Rhizobium sp. SSA_523: one gene and its partners. The protein of the gene in region 1 interacts with the protein of each later gene in a pairwise test. Links are inferred from orthologs where the notes say so. Each region holds a gene or a part of one and is shown on either strand. Other genes may lie near its edges. The genes, in order: ptsN, trkA and QTJ18_RS03715.

Evidence for each region.
Region 2: the proteins of ptsN (region 1) and trkA interact in binary tests that used the Escherichia coli proteins (3 or more experiments, as listed by UniProt). The link is inferred for Rhizobium sp. SSA_523 from one-to-one orthologs.
Region 3: the proteins of ptsN (region 1) and QTJ18_RS03715 interact in binary tests that used the Escherichia coli proteins (3 or more experiments, as listed by UniProt). The link is inferred for Rhizobium sp. SSA_523 from one-to-one orthologs.

The regions. Positions count from the first base shown.
Region 1 is NZ_CP129382.1:3,193,039-3,198,765, forward strand. What follows is about bases 1,849-4,575. They hold ptsN (PTS IIA-like nitrogen regulatory protein PtsN), read right to left. Parts: upstream 3,581-4,575; coding sequence 3,116-3,580; downstream 1,849-3,115. Other genes in these bases: hrcA (heat-inducible transcriptional repressor HrcA), read left to right, coding at 1,849-2,154; grpE (nucleotide exchange factor GrpE), read left to right, coding at 2,347-2,991; hpf (ribosome hibernation-promoting factor, HPF/YfiA family), read right to left, coding at 3,652-4,224; rpoN (RNA polymerase factor sigma-54), read right to left, coding at 4,497-4,575. Also shown: QTJ18_RS23445 (VOC family protein), read right to left, coding at 1-159; rph (ribonuclease PH), read right to left, coding at 172-888; more of hrcA, read left to right, coding at 1,057-1,848; more of rpoN, read right to left, coding at 4,576-5,727. UniProt on the Escherichia coli protein: Seems to have a role in regulating nitrogen assimilation.
Region 2 is NZ_CP129382.1:871,433-877,362, reverse strand. What follows is about bases 2,033-4,962. They hold trkA (Trk system potassium transporter TrkA), read right to left. Parts: upstream 4,221-4,962; coding sequence 2,844-4,220; downstream 2,033-2,843. Other genes in these bases: ntrX (nitrogen assimilation response regulator NtrX), read right to left, coding at 4,273-4,962; hfq (RNA chaperone Hfq), read right to left, coding at 2,436-2,678; hflX (GTPase HflX), read right to left, coding at 2,033-2,074. In the rest of the region: QTJ18_RS12605 (hypothetical protein), read left to right, coding at 1-693; more of hflX, read right to left, coding at 734-2,032; more of ntrX, read right to left, coding at 4,963-5,637; QTJ18_RS12580 (sensor histidine kinase NtrY-like), read right to left, coding at 5,627-5,930. UniProt on the Escherichia coli protein: Part of the constitutive potassium transport systems TrkG and TrkH. May regulate the transport activity of TrkG and TrkH systems. Binds to NAD(+) and NADH.
Region 3 is NZ_CP129381.1:512,261-518,467, reverse strand. The notes cover bases 1,217-4,423. They hold QTJ18_RS03715 (sensor histidine kinase), read right to left. Parts: upstream 4,090-4,423; coding sequence 1,417-4,089; downstream 1,217-1,416. Other genes in these bases: kdpC (potassium-transporting ATPase subunit KdpC), read right to left, coding at 4,098-4,423; QTJ18_RS03720 (response regulator), read right to left, coding at 1,217-1,398. Outside these bases: QTJ18_RS03725 (LacI family DNA-binding transcriptional regulator), read left to right, coding at 1-664; more of QTJ18_RS03720, read right to left, coding at 709-1,216; more of kdpC, read right to left, coding at 4,424-4,667; potassium-transporting ATPase subunit KdpB, read right to left, coding at 4,670-6,207. UniProt on the Escherichia coli protein: Member of the two-component regulatory system KdpD/KdpE involved in the regulation of the kdp operon. KdpD may function as a membrane-associated protein kinase that phosphorylates KdpE in response to environmental signals.

The DNA of each region.
Region 1 (5,727 bases):
GGGATTGAAGATCAGGAGAATACCCGCGCCGCAGCGATAGAAGATATGTCTGTTGCCGCCCCGGCGAATGGTCTGAAGTCCAAGCACGCCGCCATAGAAGGCTTCGGCCTTGTCCAGGTCGTCCACATAAAGGGCGGTTTCCAGGATCCCGTCGATCATGACACGCCCTTGTCAGCCAATGGCCTGCTTCTGCATCTCGACCAGCTGCGCCGTGCCGGCCGCGGCGAGATCAAGCAGGGTGAGAAGCTCGTCGCGCGAAAAGGGCTTGCCTTCCGCCGTGCCCTGCACTTCGACAATGCCGCCCGAGCCGGTCATGACGAAATTCGCATCCGTTTCGGCGGCCGAATCTTCCAGATAATCGAGGTCGATGACCGGCTGCTTGGCGAAGATACCGCAGGAAATGGCGGCGACATGATCCTTCAGGACGCGCTCGACCTTGATCATCTGCCGCGACTCCATCCATTTCAGGCAGTCGTGGAGCGCCAGCCAGGCCCCGGTAATGGCCGCGGTGCGGGTGCCGCCATCCGCCTGGATCACATCGCAATCCACCGTGATCTGACGCTCGCCGAGCGCTTCCAGATCAACCACGGCGCGCAGGGAGCGGCCGATCAGGCGCTGGATCTCCTGCGTGCGACCACCCTGCTTGCCGGCAGCGGCTTCGCGCTTCATCCTCTCGCCCGTGGCGCGCGGCAGCATGCCGTATTCCGCCGTCACCCAGCCCTTGCCGGAATTGCGCAGCCACGGGGGCGTCTTGTCCTCGAGGCTTGCCGTCACCAGAACATGCGTGTCGCCGAACTTCACCAGGCATGAGCCTTCCGCATGCTTGGAGACATTGCGCTCAAAACTGACTTTGCGCATCTGGTCGGTTTTTCTGCCTGAGGGTCGCATCTGGTTCTCCTGACGGTTCGGTGACCCGCGTCTTAAGGCTCAAGGGCGGCTTTTGCAAAGGAAAAGCCGGTTCAAGGCGCGCCTGCGGGGCGATGGGCGACGAAATCTCTTTTGCCAATGGCGCAGCACGCATTATATTCCATCAATAGCAATCAATGATTGGGTACGATGCGCCAGGGTGACATTCAAACATCGGCAGGCAAGGATAGTGGTTCCGTGCTCGATGACCGCTCGCGCGAAATCTTCCGGCGGATCGTGGAGTCCTATCTGGACACCGGCGAGCCGCTCGGTTCGCGCAATCTGTCGCGCCTTCTGCCCATGTCGCTCTCGCCCGCCTCGGTGCGCAATGTGATGAGCGACCTGGAGGAACTCGGCCTCATCTACGCGCCGCATATCAGCGCCGGCCGCCTGCCGACCCAGACCGGGCTTCGCTTCTTTGTCGATGCCTTCATGCAGGTGGGCGATCTGTCGCCGGAGGAGCGGACGCATATCGAGCGGCAGATCAGGGCGGTGGACCGTGATCAGCCGATGGAAAGCCTGATGACGGAAGCCAGCCGCATGCTCTCGGGCGTCTCCCGGGGTGCCGGCATCGTCATCACCGCCAAGAGCGATCCGGTTCTCAAGCATGTGGAATTCATCCGGCTGGAGCCGACAAAGGCGCTGGCCATTTTGGTCGGCGAACACAACCAGGTTGAAAATCGCATCATCGAATTGCCGGCCGGCGTCACCTCGTCACAACTCACGGAAGCGGCCAATTTTCTCAATGCCCATCTGACCGGGCAGACGCTTCCCGAATTGCGCGGCCAATTGAAGACGCTCAAGGACGAGGTGCAGACCGAGCTGGATTCGCTCTCCCAGGACCTGGTGGAGCGGGGCCTGGCGGTCTGGGCCGGCGACAACGAGGATGGCAAGCCGGCCAGGCTCATCGTTCGAGGCCGCGCCAACCTGCTTCAGGGGCTGGTGGGCACGGATGATATCGACCGGCTGCGCCTCCTCTTCGACGATCTGGAGAAGAAGGACAGCCTGATCGAAATCCTCGAACTGGCCGAGACGGGACCCGGTGTGCGGATCTTCATCGGTTCGGAGAACAAGCTGTTTTCCCTGTCAGGCTCCTCGCTGATCGTCGCGCCCTATCGCGACGACGAGGATCGCATCATTGGCGCGGTCGGTGTCATTGGCCCGACCCGGCTCAACTATTCCCGCATCGTGCCTATGGTGGATTATACGGCACAGCTCTTGAGTCGTCTGACACGCAATCCTCTCTAAGCCGGTTCCGGAAAAGTGCCCACGGTTTTCCGGCCAGAACCGGCGTTGGAACCTTAAACTATGCGGACGCAGCATTGGCAGGCCAATGCAAGTCTGCTTTAGAGCCCTTTGCTTATCCTGAAGCCAAGCCTTGATTTTTTGCCGGCAAACCTCGATATCGGGCTCAAATCCAACCCCTTACCGGAGAACGTCATGACCGACGAGACGAAGAAGAACGGACCTGACGCGTCTGAGAACGAGAACGTCGCGGAAGCTGTCGCATCCAGGCTGGAAGAGGCGGCATCGACGGCTGCCGAGCAGCCGCCGGCGGCGCAGGAGTCGCTGGAGGCGCTGCGGGCGGAAAACGAGCAATTGCGCGACCGCTTCCTGCGGCTGGCGGCCGAGATGGACAATCTGCGCCGCCGCACCGATCGCGACGTCAAGGATGCCAAGTCCTATGCCGTGACCGCCTTTGCACGGGACATGCTGGCCGTTTCCGACAATCTGCGCCGCGCTCTCGACAGCATTCCCGCCGATGCCAGGGAGAGCGGCAATGCCGGCCTCACCGCGCTGATCGAAGGCGTGGACATGACGGAGCGCGCCATGCTGTCGGCGCTCGAGCGGCACGGCGTGCGCAAGATGGAAGCCGACGGACAGAAATTCGATCCGCATTTCCATCAAGCCATGTTCGAAGTCCCCAATCCCAATGTGCCGAACAATACCGTCGTGCAGGTCGTCCAGGCCGGCTACGTGATCGGCGAGCGCGTCCTCAGGCCTGCCATGGTGGGCGTGGCCAAGGGTGGTCCGAAATCCGAAGCCAATGCCGCAGAAGCCGGCGCCGATACCGACAAGGCCTGAGAGAGGGCCGCCGACGGGGAAGGGCCGCCGCTTGGGCGGCCGGACCCTCGGAGACGAGAGCATGAAAAAAGGGCCCGCTTGCGACAAGCGGGCCCTTTTTTCATCGTTCGCGTCGCGCCGCCGCTCAGGCGGCGTTCGAGGCCTGTTCTTCATTGAGAAAGGCATAGATGGCCGATGCGGAATCCGTCGCCCGGAGCTTGGCCACCAGTTCCTGGTCCCGCAGCACCCGTGCAATCCGCGACAGCGCCTTCAAATGATCCGCGCCAGCGCCTTCCGGCGCCAGAAGAAGAAAGACGAGATCAACCGGTTCGTCATCAAGCGCTTCGAAATCGACCGGCGTTTCGAGGCGTGCGAACAGGCCCCTAATCTGGTCGATGCTCGAAAGCTTGCCGTGCGGTATGGCAATGCCATGGCCGACGCCGGTGGAACCGAGCCGCTCTCTCTGGAGGATCACGTCGAAGATTTCGCGCTCTGGAACGCCGGTCAGCTTGGCAGCCTTGGCTGCGAGTTCCTGCAACAACTGCTTCTTGGAGTTCACCTTGAGGGCGGGGATTATTGCATCTTGCTGCAGCAGGTCTGCCAACGCCATTCTTTCCATCCTTCTTCCCCCTTAAGCATGGTGGGGGGTATGGGAGCGTCGCGGACGCTCCCGTCAGGCTTTTATCCCTTGATACTGGCGGCGTCGATCCAGCCAATATTGCCGTCGTTCCGGCGGTAGACAATGTTCAACTGACGCTCCGGATTCCGGAAGAAGAGCACCGGCTCATCCGTCATGTCGAGTGCCATCACCGCGGAAGCCACGGTCATGGTCTTCAGCGGTTTCGAGCTCTCCGCCACGATCGTGGGGGCGAAGTCTTCCGGTATTTCCTCGGCCTCGTCCGGCACGCGGTCCATGACCGTGTAGGCAATCTCCCCATAGCCGTTGGAGGTTGCGCCAGCATGGTGGTCCCGTAGTTTGCGCTTGTAGCGGCGCAAGCGCTTCTCGATCCGCTCGGCAGCGGCATCGAAGCTCACCTGCGGATCGTTCGCCTCTCCTGCGGCATGCAACACGATGCCGGTGTCGAGATGAACCTTGCAATCGGTGGCAAAACGGGACCCTGATTTCTCAACGATCACCTGTCCTGAATAGCCGCCGTCGAAGTATTTGGTAACCGCCTCCCCGATATGGCCCTCAATACGCGTTCTGAACGAATCGCCGATTTCCATATGTTTTCCGGATACACGCACACTCATGGAATTCTTTCCTTCTTGTCGTGACTTGCGTTGACCAGTCTACGTCAAGCGGCTCACGCATCCAAGCGTCTCGGTGAGCGCGGGGGCCGTATTCGGTCGGAAATGCTCTTGATCGCGCGTGACCGTCGGTGAGCGTCTGTCTCTTTCTGTCGATGCGGCGCGCTTCTAGCGGTGCCTCTGGCGAAAGTCAACGCCCCCGCCGGAAAGCCGGCGGAGAAAGCCCGCAATTTGGGCCGGAAACCCTTCATTTCGCGGGGAACATGCGTGCTGCATCAGCCGGCGGCAAGCTTTGCCAAGGCCTTCTTTTCGCGGCGGCGCTGCACCGAAGAGGGGATGTTCATCGCTTCTCGATATTTGGCCACTGTGCGCCGGGCGAGCTCGACTCCGCCCTCTTTCAGACTGTGCACAATATCGTCATCGGACAGAACCGCATCCGGACTTTCCCTGTCGATCAGCATGCGAATCCGATGTCGCACGGCTTCGGCGGAGTGGCTGTCGCCGCCCTCGGCCGAACTGATCGAGACGGTGAAGAAATATTTTAGTTCGAACAGGCCGCGCGGCGTCAGCATATATTTGTTGGAGGTCACGCGGCTGACGGTCGATTCATGCATCTTGATTGCATCCGCGACCGTCTTCAGGTTGAGCGGCCGCAGGTGATCGACGCCATTGACGAGGAAGGCATCCTGCTGGCGGACGATTTCGGCGGCAACCTTCATGATCGTCTTGGCGCGCTGATCCAGGCTGCGGGTCAGCCAATTGGCGTTTTGCAGGCATTCGGACAGGAAGTTCTGATCTTCGCCCTGCCGCAGGACGGTCTTCGACACCGTCTGATAATAGCTTTGATTGACGAGGACACGCGGCAAAGTATCGGGATTGAGTTCGATGACCCAGCCTCCGTCGCCGCCCTCCCGAACAACGACATCCGGCGTGACCGCCTCCATGGTGCCGGTCTGGAAGGCGCTTCCCGGCCGCGGATTGAGCGCCCTGATCTCTGAAAGCATTTCGATCAGGTCTTCGTCATCGACGCCGCAGAGCTTGCGCAGGCTGGCAAAATCGCGCTTGGCCAAAAGCTCCAGATTGTCCAGCAAAGCGAGCATGGCCGGGTCGAGCCGGTCTTTCTGCCGCAATTGCAGTGCGAGGCATTCCTTGAGGGTTCGGGCATAGACGCCGGGCGGATCCAGGCCCTGCAGGGCTGAGAGCACCCGCTCGACCTCGCCGGGCTGCGTACCGAGCCGCTCGGCCACCTCGCCCGTCTCGCCTTGCAGATAGCCGTTTTCGTCCAGAAGATCCGTCAGGTGATGGGCAATCAGCCGGTCCGCGGCCGCGGATAGGAGGAAGGGGATCTGCTGGGCCAGATGATCGGCCAGGGTGACCGTGCCGGCAACGAAATCGTCGAGGTCAAAAGCCTCCGCCGCTTCGCCGCCCGGCATGGATTTCCACTGGCTGAGAAGTTCCGGCGCATCGGGACGCTGTGCCGGCGCATCATCGGGAAACACGTTTTCG
Region 2 (5,930 bases), 2.3 Mb from region 1 along the record:
GTGACACCCACTCTCGGGCCACAGGCGGCAAGGCTTGCAGGTCTTGCCCTGCACTGCGCCGTCGCACTCGCCGCCACGCACCGGCTCGGCCTGCCGCGCTGGTGGCTCTGGATTGCGGTGCTGTTTCCGCTGCTGGTGCAACTGGCTCTGTCCTTCCAGAACAGTCCCGCCTGGCCCTTTGGCCTGGCTTTCCTCGTGCTTGCCCTGTTTTTCTCCAATACCGCGCTCGGCCGCGTGCCGCTCTACTTGAGCAATCGGCAAACGGTCGACGCCCTGAAAGCGCTGATGGCGGAGAAAGCGGCGACGCGTTTCATCGATCTCGGCTCCGGCCTTGGCGGTGTCGTTCGCGCGCTCGATGGAGATGGTCGATGCGCCCGGGGCGTCGAGACGGCTCCCATGAGCTGGTTGATCGGCTGGTGCCTGTCGCGCCTGCAGGGTCGCGGCGAGATCCTGCGGCAGGACCTCTGGAGCACCGACCTTGCGCAGGAGGATATCGTCTATGCCTTCCTATCGCCCGAACCGATGCCGAAGCTCTGGGAGAAGGCGAAACGCGAGATGAAGGCGGGAAGCCACTTCGTCTCCAACAGCTTTGCCGTTGACGGCATTGATCCCGACGAGGTCTGGGAACTCGCCGATCGGCGCGGCACCCGGCTTTTCATCTACCGGATGAGCGCCGAGCACCACCTGCCGTGACAGCAATTCGTCACGACAGGATCGCACGGCCGTGGCGGCCTTACCGCTCCCAGTCTTCCTTTGCCGGCACGGGGAACAGGCCGAGCTTGCGCTCCAGCGCATTGGCCTGGCTTTCCGACAGACGAAGATCGAAGGCGACCGAACCGTCCTCGCGATCCTCACGCGCCTCAACCATGGCATTTTCATAGACCCAGGACATCAGGGACAGCTGATCCGGCGACAGGACGATCGTCGCTTCGGTCAGGACGCCCGACAGCCGGCGTGAGATCTCCGCCATCAGGGCGTCGATGCCTTCCCCGTTGATCGCCGAAACGGCCATGACATTGCTGCGCCCTGCCGCCTTCTCCGCCATGGCGTCATGCGCTTCCGGCTCCAGGCGGTCGATCTTGTTCCAGACCTCGAGAATGCGCTCTTCGCGTTCCTTCTCGTCGATGCCGAGATCGTCGAGAATGCGCAGGACATCGCCCGATTGCGCCGCATTGTCCGGATCGGACATATCGCGCACATGGAGCACCAGGTCGGCCTCGAGCACTTCCTCCAGCGTGGCGCGGAAGGCCGCCACCAGATGCGTCGGCAGATCGGAAATGAAGCCGACCGTATCGGACAGGATCACGGTGCGGCCATGCGGCAGCTTCATGCGGCGCAGCGTCGGGTCGAGCGTCGCAAACAGCATGTCCTCGGCCAGCACGCCGGCGCCGGTGATCCGGTTGAACAGCGTGGATTTGCCGGCATTGGTATAGCCCACCAGCGCGACGATCGGATGGGGCACCTTGCGCCGCTTGGCGCGGTGCAGCTGGCGCGTCCGCACCACTTGCTCCAGCTCGCGCTCGAGCTTCAGGATGCGCTCCTGCAGCAGCCGTCGGTCGGCCTCGATCTGGGTTTCGCCCGGACCGCCCATGAAGCCTGCGCCGCCGCGCTGGCGCTCCAAGTGGGTCCAGCTGCGGACAAGACGGCCCTTCTGGTAGTTCAGGTGGGCGAGATCGACCTGCAGCGTGCCTTCCTTGGTGGAGGCGCGCCGGCCGAAGATTTCCAGGATCAGCCCGGTGCGGTCGATGACCTTGGCCTGCCATTCCTTTTCCAGATTGCGCTGCTGCACGGGCGTCAGTGGATGATCGACGATGACGAGGCCGGCATCATGCTCATCCAGCAGGGCCTTGATCTCCTCGATCTTGCCCGTGCCGATCAGCGTGGCCGGCCGTGGCTGGCTGACCTGCACGATAATGCCCCGGACGATGGTCAGGTCGATGGCGCGTGCAAGGCCGGTCGCCTCTTCCAGCCGGCTCTCATCCGACCGCCGCGGCGCCGGCGTGAGAGCTTCACCGGATGCAGAGGCTGACGCTCTGGGCTGTTTGAGGACCGGCACCAGGACGAGCGCGCGCATATCGTCGCGGCGGCGCTCCATCTCGGGTACCAGAAAGTCTTGTGTCGTATCGCGTGTGGTGGTTATGACCGTCGTCCCGTAAAAACGTCCGGCTCAGCCGGATCTCTGACCTGCGGGCGGAATGGCGAAGGATGGAAGCGGCGTTCGCCGCAAACCGTGCTCTGGCCGCTCGCCTGCCCGCTCCTATCGTTGATCGCAGCGATGGCTCTTGATCGACCCGACCAGACGACACCACGATCCAAACGCCAGAACCGCCGACACTGTCGGCGGTGTTCCTCTGCGGCGGGCCGTCTGCAATCGACGCCCGCACTGACTAGATGGAGATTGTGGGCCGTCGAATCAACCGGGAAGGATCATTCGATCAGGCTGCATTTTCCTCGGTCTCGAACATCTGCAGGGGCTGGCCCGGCATGATGGTGGAGATTGCATGCTTGTAGACGAGCTGCGAATGCCCGTCCCGACGCAGCAGGACGCAGAAATTGTCAAACGAGGTCACCACTCCCGTCAGCTTGACGCCGTTGATCAGAAAGATGGTGAGAGAAATCTTCTGCTTCCTGACCGTGTTGAGAAACAGATCCTGAAGATTTTGAGAACGTTCCGCCATAGCGCCGCTTTCTTCTTTGTTGCCGGCCATTGGGCCGGGATATTGATCACGCTCGGAAGGACAACGCGAAACCCTCTCCTGCCCTCGTCGCCCGAAATCTGGTTAGCAAATCGATCCATTTTCCGCAACGTCGAATAACGGCGCGCGGTTGACCATGCACCGGGATCAGAAATATTGGATCGAGACTCGAAACAGCTGCTCGACATCCTTGACCGATTTGGAAGTGGCAAACAGCACCACCCGGTCACGCGCCTTGATCTTGGTATCGCCATCCGGCCGGATGACGGTGTTGTTGCGGAAAATGGCACCGATGCGGATGCCGGCCGGCAGTTCGAGCTCCCGGAATGGCCGACCGACCAGCGGCGAGGTTTCCAGTGCCTCGGCCTCGATGACCTCGGCCACGCCGTTCTGCACCGCATAGACCGAACGTATCCGGCCTTTGCGGACATGCTGGAGAACCCGCGAAATGGTGACTGCGCGCGGATTGATCAGCGAATCGATATTCAGCGAATTCGACACTTCGCCCAGCGAAGACGAGTTGACGAGGACGAGGTTGGACTTGCAGCCCAGCGCCTTGGCCATCACGGCGCTCAAGACGTTCACCTGATCGCTATTGGTGAGCGTCACCATCAGGTCGGCATCCTGGATATCGGCCTGCTGGAGGATATTCTGATCCAGGGCCGAGCCATGCAGCACCACCGTATGGCGCAGCTTTTCCGACACTGCGGCAGCGCGATCGCGTTCATGCTCGATGATCTTTACGCGCGTCTTCGGCTGCATTTCCTCGATCCGCCGCGCGACATATTGGCCGATATTGCCGGCACCGGCGATGACGATCCGCGCCGCCTCCTGCTCCTCATGCCCGAACAGGCCCAGAGTGCGCCGCGTATGGTCGCGCTGGCAGATGACATAGGCCAGATCGCCGGCCTGCAGCTGGTCGGAAGAGCGGGGCACCGTCAGCCGGCCCTGGCGGAAAATGCCGACGACGGTCGCAATCAGATCGGGAAACAGCTTGCTCAGCTGCTCCAGCGGGGTGTTGATGACCGGGCAGTCCTCCATGCATTCGATGGCGACCATGGCCACATGGTCGTCGGCAAACCGCACGACATCGGTCGCGCCGGGAAAGGAGATGCGCCGCAGCACCATCTTGCCGACCTCGATCTCCGGCGAGATCGTCACGTCGATCGACATGTTCTTGCTGCTGAAGAGATCCGCATATTCCGGCAGAAGATAGCTTTGCGCCCGGATACGGGCGACCTTGGTCGGGACATTGAACAGCGCATGCGCCACTTCGCAGGCGACGATGTTCACCTCGTCGTAGAGTGTCACGGCGATGATCATGTCGGCCTGCTCGGCGCCGGCCTTCGACAGGATATCCGGATGCGCACCGTGCCCGACATAGCCGCGCACATCCAGCGTATCGGTGATGACATTGATGAGCGCCGCCGAGGTATCGATCACCGATACATCATTGTCCTCCTGGGACAAACGCTCGGCAATGCCGTAGCCAACTTGCCCGGCGCCGCAAATGATGACTTTCATGCTCTGCCTTCCTGTGCAGGAGGATGCGCGCCCGCTCGTCGGCGAAGATGGCTCAAACGCCGAGCGACTTCAACTTGCGATGCAGGGCCGAACGCTCCATCCCGACAAATTCCGCCGTGCGGGAGATATTGCCGCCGAAGCGATTGATCTGCGCCACCAGATAGTCACGCTCGAACATTTCGCGGGCCTCGCGCAGCGGGAGTGTCATGATATGATGATCACCCTTTGTCGAGACCTTCGGCAGCATATCCCCCAGATCCTGCGGCAGCATATCCGCCGAGATCGGCGTATCCGGCCCGTCGGTGCGCGCGAGGATCATCAGCCGCTCGATATTGTTGCGCAATTGCCGGATATTGCCGGGCCAATCATGCGCCTGCAGCACGGCCATGGCATCCTCACCGATCTTGCGCGGCCGAATGCCGGCCTGTTCGGAGATCTGCCGCATGAACATGTCCACCAGGAAGGGCACGTCCTCGCGCCGCTCGGCCAGCGCCGGCACCTTGACCGGAACGACCGCCAGCCGGTGATAGAGGTCTTCGCGGAAAATGCCTTCGGAGATCAGGTTTTCCAGATTGTAGGCGGTGGAGGAGATGATCCGGACATCGACCTTCACGCGCTTGCTGCCGCCGACGCGCTCGAACTGCTGGTCGACGAGAACGCGCAGGATCTTGTTCTGCGTTTCGCGGGGCATTTCGCCCACTTCGTCGAGATAGAGAATGCCGCGATGGGCCTCTTCCAGCGCGCCGATCTTGCGCGGCTGGCCCGGGCCGCCCTCGGTGCCGAAAAGGGCGATCTCCATGCGGTCCGGCGTGATGGTCGCGGCATTCAGCGCCACGAAGGGTCCGGCGGCGCGCGCCGACTTCTTGTGGATCATGCGTGCCACGAGCTCCTTGCCGGAGCCGGATGGGCCGAGGATCATGATGCGGCTATTGGTCGGCGAGACCTTCTCGATCGTCTGGCGCAGCTGCGAGATCGCCACCGACGTGCCGATCAGTTCGGCGGCATCGCCGGTCCGTTTCTTCAGCTCGAAGACCTCGCGCTTCAGCTTGGAATTTTCCAGCGCGCGCTCGGCAATCAGGATCAGGCGATCCGCCTTGAACGGCTTTTCGATGAAATCGAAGGCGCCGCGCTTGATCGCCGAGACGGCCGTTTCGATGTTGCCGTGACCGGAGATCATCACCACCGGCAGTTCCGGATGACGGTTGCGGATTTCATCGAGCAGCGCCAGGCCGTCCAGCTTGCTGCCCTGCATCCAGATGTCGAGAAAGACCAAGCGCGGCACGCGATCCGAGATTGCCGCAAGGGCGCTGTCGCTATCATGCGCGACCCGGGTTTCGTGGCCTTCATCGGAGAGTATGCCTGAAACGATGTCGCGGATATCGGCTTCATCGTCGACGACGAGAATGTCAGACGCCATATGCAACTTCCTTATTGTCTGTTTCGGCGACCCGGGCCGTGTGGGAGTGCGGCAGGATGACCCGGATCATGGCGCCCTTGCCATGATCGAAATCCACGGGCGCATCATGCAGCTCAAGCTGGCCGCCATGTTCCTCAATAATCTTCTTCACGATCGCGAGTCCGAGGCCGGTGCCCTTCTCCCGCATCGTCATATATGGTTCCAATATGCGGTGACGGTTTTCCACCGGAAGCCCGTTGCCGTTGTCAATCACATCGACGCAGAACTGCTCGCGCGCCGCGTCGAAGGCGGAC
Region 3 (6,207 bases), on another replicon or contig:
CCTGCGCCAGGCGATCCGCTACCGGGCCGATGCGTCCATCATTCTGTCCGGCCTGCCCGACAAACGGATCACCCAGCTCTGCCTCAAGAGTGGGCAAAGGCTCGTCCTCATCAATCGGGACGACGATCAGGCCGGCCCTCTGCGGATCAACCTCAATGATGCCGAAGCCGCCCAGCGGATCGTCACGGCCTTTGTCCGCGCCGGCTGCCGAAGGCTTGGCTTCGCCAATTCACAGGCCGGTACGCCGAGCCTTGTGGCGCGGGAAATCGGCTTCGTCGCCGCCGCGCGCAGCATGGGGATGGAAGTGACCGTCGCACGATTTGGCCATACGGGCTATGAATCCGGCCGCGTGCTCGCGCAAAGGCTGCTGACGCTGCCGGAGCGACCGGACGGCGTCTTCTGCGCCACTGATTTGATCGCCTGCGGCTTCATGGATGCCGCCCGCCAGCAGTTCGCCGTCGGCATTCCCGAGCAGCTTTGCGTGGCCGGGTTCGACGATATCGAACAGGCCTCCTGGACCTCCTATGATCTGACGACCTTCGCCCAGCCTGTGGAGGAGATTGCCCGACAGGCGGTTGGCTGGCTATCGCAGGCGGAGGAAGGCGAGGAGCGCATCCAGCTTCGGGCCGAACTGATCTGGCGCTCGTCCATCCGAGCCGGCTGAGCCTGGAAAGGCTCGGCCAGATAGCGTATCCGCCGCGCTTGGTCCTACTGGTCGCTGATCAGGCGATAGCCGACCCCCGGTTCCGTTCGGACAATGGCAGGCTCGGTCGGGTTGCGCTCGATCTTCTGTCGCAATTGCCCGATGAAGACGCGCAGATAATGCAGGTCGTCGCCATGCGCCGGTCCCCAGACCGAGGTCAGGAGCATCTTGTGCGTGACGACGCGACCCGCATGCCGCGCCAGAAGCAATAGCAGATCATATTCCTTGGGCGTGAGATGGACGAGCCCGCCCGCCCGAGACACGCGTCGCCGCAGGGGATCGATGGTGAGACCATCCGCCTCCACGATGGTGGGGATCGCATCCTGCCGATTGCCGTGACGCAGGGCCGTGCGGATGCGCGCGGTGAGTTCACCGATGCCGAAAGGCTTTTCGATGTAATCGTCGGCGCCGAGATCCAGCGCATCGACCTTCTCGGATTCGCGGTCCCGCGCCGACAATATGATGATCGGCACATTGCTCCAGCCGCGCAAGCTGGCAATGACATCCTTGCCGTCCATGTCCGGCAGGCCGAGATCCAGGATGACCAGATCCGGGGATCTGGTTGCCACGGCCTTCAAGGCCTCGCCGCCCGTGCCGGCCTCGATCACCTCATAGCCGGCAGCCGACAGGGCGGGTTTGAGGAAGCGCTGGATTTGCGGCTCGTCGTCGACGACCAGAATGCGGGGCAGGCTCATCGCCACGACTATCCCTTGTTATTCATCCGCGGCAGGAAACCGCAGCACGATGCGGGTCCCCTTCTTCTTGAAGGCGGGGCTTTCGGCATGGATCGTTCCCCCCATCGCCTCGACAAAACCGCGGGCAATCGAGAGACCGAGACCGGTGCCGGGTGCCCGGCCGTCCGGCTTGCCTCTTCGATAGAATTTTTCAAAGATCCGGTCCAGATCCTCCGGCGGAATGCCGCGGCCAAGATCGGTGACGGAGATGATGACCTGCGCACCATCGCGCCGTGCAAAGACCTTGATCGCATCGTGCCCCGCATATTTGACCGCATTGTCGAGAAGGTTGAAAAGCACCTGGCCAAGCAGCACGCTATCGCCGCGGATGAGCGGCAGGTCCGGTGCAATGCCGGTCTCGATGAGACCGTCCGGGACATATTTGCGGATTCGCTCCACCGCCGATTGAACGACATCCGAAACATCGATCCAATCCTGCTTGGGTTTCAGGGTCCCGGCCTCGATGCGGGTCATATCCAGGAGGTTTGCTACGAAGCGGCTCATACGGCCGCTCTCCTCCTCGATCGAGGCCAGCAGATCCCGCCGAGTTTCGGCATCCATGCGGTCGCCGAGCGCGCTGAGGCTCGTGGCCGCACCGGTGATCGTTGCCAATGGCGTGCGCAGATCATGGGAGATGGACGACAGAAGCGCCTCGCGATAGCGCTCGCCTTCGAGCTTGGCGGCTTGCGCGAGCGTCTCGTCGGCCAACCGGGCGCGGTCCAGCGCAATTGCCGTCTGGTCGAGAACGGCGGCGACCGCCCTCTCCTCGTTGAGATCGAAGTCGCGGGATAGGTGGGCGATCCCGCAGACGCCGACAATGTCATGCGGCCCCAGAAGCGGGCGAAACTGAAACCGGCTGTTCGGCAACGTTCCTGTGCCCGCACCGGCAGTCTCCCGCCGGCTCTGCGCCCATCGCGCCGCAGCCATGTCGGTCACATCCAGCTCTGTGTCCGGCGGCCAGGCGGCGGCCATCTGCAGGTCGCCCTCGCTCGGCAGGAGGAAGACGACGGAGCGCTTCAGGCTCACCTGCAATTGCGAGACAGCCAGCCAGACCGCGTCATCGCGCTTTGCCGTACCGGCGAGCTTGCGGGAAAAGTCGTAGAGCGACTGGAGCGCCGTGGCCCGCATGCCGGCCACGCTCGCCTGCTGGCGGATCCGTGAGGCGAAGCCTCCGGACACCACGGCGACGGCCAGGAAGACGAAGAGGGCGAAGACCTCGTGCGGCGCGGCAATGGTGAAGGTGTAGAGCGGATCGATAAAGAAGAAATTATAGGCAAGCGTCGAGAAAGCGGCGGCAAGCAGCGCGCCGACATAACCATCGAGTGCCGCCGCCCCGAGGACGCCGAGAAGAAAGATCAGCGAGATGTTCGGCAAGGGCATGATGGTCTCGAAGAGCCGCCCCGCAAAGGTTGTCAGCATCACCAGACCGAGCGCGATCAGGGTAGATCGCAAAGCCGCGGGCGCGTCCAGTCTGCGGGCTCTTCTCGGTCGGCGCTGCATCTCCGGCGTGTCGGAGGTCACCAGATGAATGCCAAGCCCGGATGCCCGTCTGGCCAGCGCATCCGGCAGCGACCTTTGGAAGAACCGCGCCGGCACGCCTCGCTGGCGCGCGCCGATCACGATCTGCGTGGCATGCTCCCGGCGCGCGAGTTTCAGAATTTCGTCGACGAAATCATGACCGATCACCCGGCGGGTTTCGGCCCCGAGCTGCTCTGCAAGCCGGAAGATCGAATCCAGCACCTGCAGCCGCTCCGGCGTTTCCACCTCCTGATCCGCCCTTTCGATCGAAACGACGATCCAGGGCGCGTTCAGGCCGGAGGCAAGCCGTGCGGCGATCCGCACGACCTTTTCCGACAGCGGATCAGAACCGACGCAGACGATCAGACGCTCCCCGGTGGCCCAGGGCCCCTCGATGGCGTTCTGCTTCAGGTAATCGACCATCTGATCATCGACACGATCGGCGGCGCGGCGCAGCGCAAGATCCCGCAGGGCCGTCAGATTGCCGAGACGGAAGAAGCGATCCATGGCGCGGCCGGCATTGTCGGCCAAATAGACCTTTCCCTCCTTCAGTCGCTCGATGAGCTCGCTCGGCGGCAGATCCACGAGCAGAACCTCATCCGCCCGCTTCAGCACGACATCCGGGACCCGTTCGCGAACGGTGACGCCGGTGATCTGGCCGACGAGGTCGCCGAGACTTTCGAGGTGCTGGATATTGAGCGCCGTCCAGACGTCGATGCCGGCTTCCAGCAATTCCTCGATATCCTGGTAGCGCTTGGGATGACGGCTGCCTTCCGGATTGGAATGGGCAAGTTCATCGACGATGAGGATGCGCGCCCGGCGCAGCAGGGCAGCATCGAGATCGAACTCCGCCAGCGCCCCGCCGCGATGCGAAATTTGCCGGCGCGGCAGCACCTCAAGCCGGTCGATCAGTTCGGCCGTCTCCTGCCGGCCATGGGTTTCCACCAGGCCGACGACGATATCCACGCCCTCCGACCGCAGCCGGCGCGCCCGCGACAGCATAGCATAAGTCTTGCCGACTCCCGGAGCCATGCCCAGGAAAACGGTCAGCTTGCCCCGGCGATCCTGTTTCGCCAGGGCAAGCAGGGCGTCCGGATCCGGCCGGCCGGTGTGAGTGCGGTCGTCGTCCGCCATTCAGTCTCTCATTCGTTCAGGGCATCCAGTGCCAGGTTGAGCTCTAGCACATTCACACGCGGTTCGCCGATGAAGCCGAAATCCGGTTTGCGGATCAGACGATCGACCAGCGGACCGATCGTCTTTTCGTCCTGCCCGCGCGCCGCCGCAACCCGTGCGACTTGCGCGCGCGCATAGTCGGGCGAAATATCGGGATCGAGGCCGGATCCGGAGGCGCTCACCGCGTCGGCCGGAACAGGCGTTGCCAAGCCCGCCGCGCGCAGCCGTTCCAGGTCGAGCGCGACCCGGTCGCGCAATTTCGCCGAGGTCGTGCCGAGATTGGAGCCGGAGGAGGCGTTGGCGGCATAGGGCGAGGGGCTGGTGGCGGAGGGACGCGGCCAGAAGTATCGATCGCTCGCGAAGGCCTGGCCGATCAGCGACGAACCGATGACGGTATTGTTGCGGGTGACAAGGCTGCCATTCGCGGCCTCCGGCATGACGGCCTGCGCCAGACCGGTGATTGCCAGCGGATAGGCAAGGCCGGTGATTGCGGTGAAGGCGAGGAAAAGCGTGAATGCGGGTCTGACATGGTTCAGCATGGTTACACCAGATTGAGGGCGCTGACGGCAAGGTCGATGATCTTGATGCCGGCAAAGGGAAGGAGAAGCCCGCCAAGCCCGTAGACGAAGAGGTTGCGGCGCAACAGCGATGCGGCGCCGGCGGGCCGGTAGGCAACACCCTTGAGCGCAAGCGGGATCAGGGCGATGATGATCAAAGCATTGAAGATGACCGCCGAAAGGATGGCCGATTGCGGCGAGGCCAGGCGCATGATGTTGAGGCCGTCAAGCGCCGGGTATGTCGCCACGAACAGGGCCGGGATGATGGCGAAATATTTGGCAACGTCATTGGCGATCGAGAACGTGGTCAGCGAGCCGCGGGTCATCAGAAGCTGTTTGCCGATCTCGACGATCTCGATCAGTTTTGTCGGACTGGAATCCAGGTCCACCATATTGGCGGCCTCGCGGGCGGCCTGGGTGCCGGTCTGCATCGCAACCCCGACATCCGCCTGGGCCAGCGCCGGTGCATCATTGGTGCCATCGCCGCACATGGCGATCAGACGGCCCCCCTGCTGCTCGCGCCGGATATACTGGAGCTTGTCTTCAGGTGTCGCCTGGGCAAGGTAATCGTCGACCCCGGCCTCGGAGGCGATGGCCGCTGCGGTGACCGGATTGTCGCCGGTGACCATGACGGTCCGGATCCCCATGGCGCGGAGGGCGGCAAAACGCTCCTTGATTCCGGGCTTGACGACATCCTTCAGGTGAATGACGCCGAGCAGGCGGTTCGCATCGACGACGCCGAGAGGCGTGCCGCCGCTGCGGGCGACCTGTTCGACAGCCCGGAGAAAGGCGGCCGGAGCCTCCTGTTCCGTCAGACCGGCAAAGCGCAGAATGGAATCGACCGCACCCTTGCGCAGCCGCCGCTCGCCTTTGTCCACGCCTGACAACCGGGTTTCGGCGGTGAAGTGGATCACCTTGTCGAAAGCGGCGGCCGGCGGGGCGATGCCGAAAGTCCCGGTGGCGAGCGCGATGACGGAGCGGCCTTCCGGCGTTTCGTCTGCAAGGCTGGCGAGAAGCGCCGCCTCGGCCAGTTCGGCGGCCGTAACGCCTGGCGCGGGCAAAAAATCGCTCGCCATGCGGTTGCCGAAGGTGATCGTGCCGGTCTTGTCGAGAAGCAGCGTGTCGACATCTCCGGCAGCCTCGACGGCGCGTCCGGAGGTTGCGATGACGTTGAAGCGCACGAGGCGGTCCATGCCGGCAATGCCGATCGCCGACAGCAGGCCACCGATGGTGGTGGGGATCAGCGTCACGAGAAGTGCCGCCAGCACGGTGACCGACAGCAGCGTTCCGGAATAGCCGGCGAGTCCCCAGATCGCCACGCAGACAAACAGGAAGATCAGGGTTAGACCGGAGAGCAAAATGGAGAGGGCGATCTCGTTCGGCGTCTTCTGCCGTTGCGCGCCCTCGATCAGTGCGATCATGCGGTCGACGAAAGAGGACCCAGGCGCCACGGTGATCTTGACCCTGATCGCATCCGAGAGCACCTGGGTGCCCCCTGTGACGGCGGAGCGGTCGCCGCCGG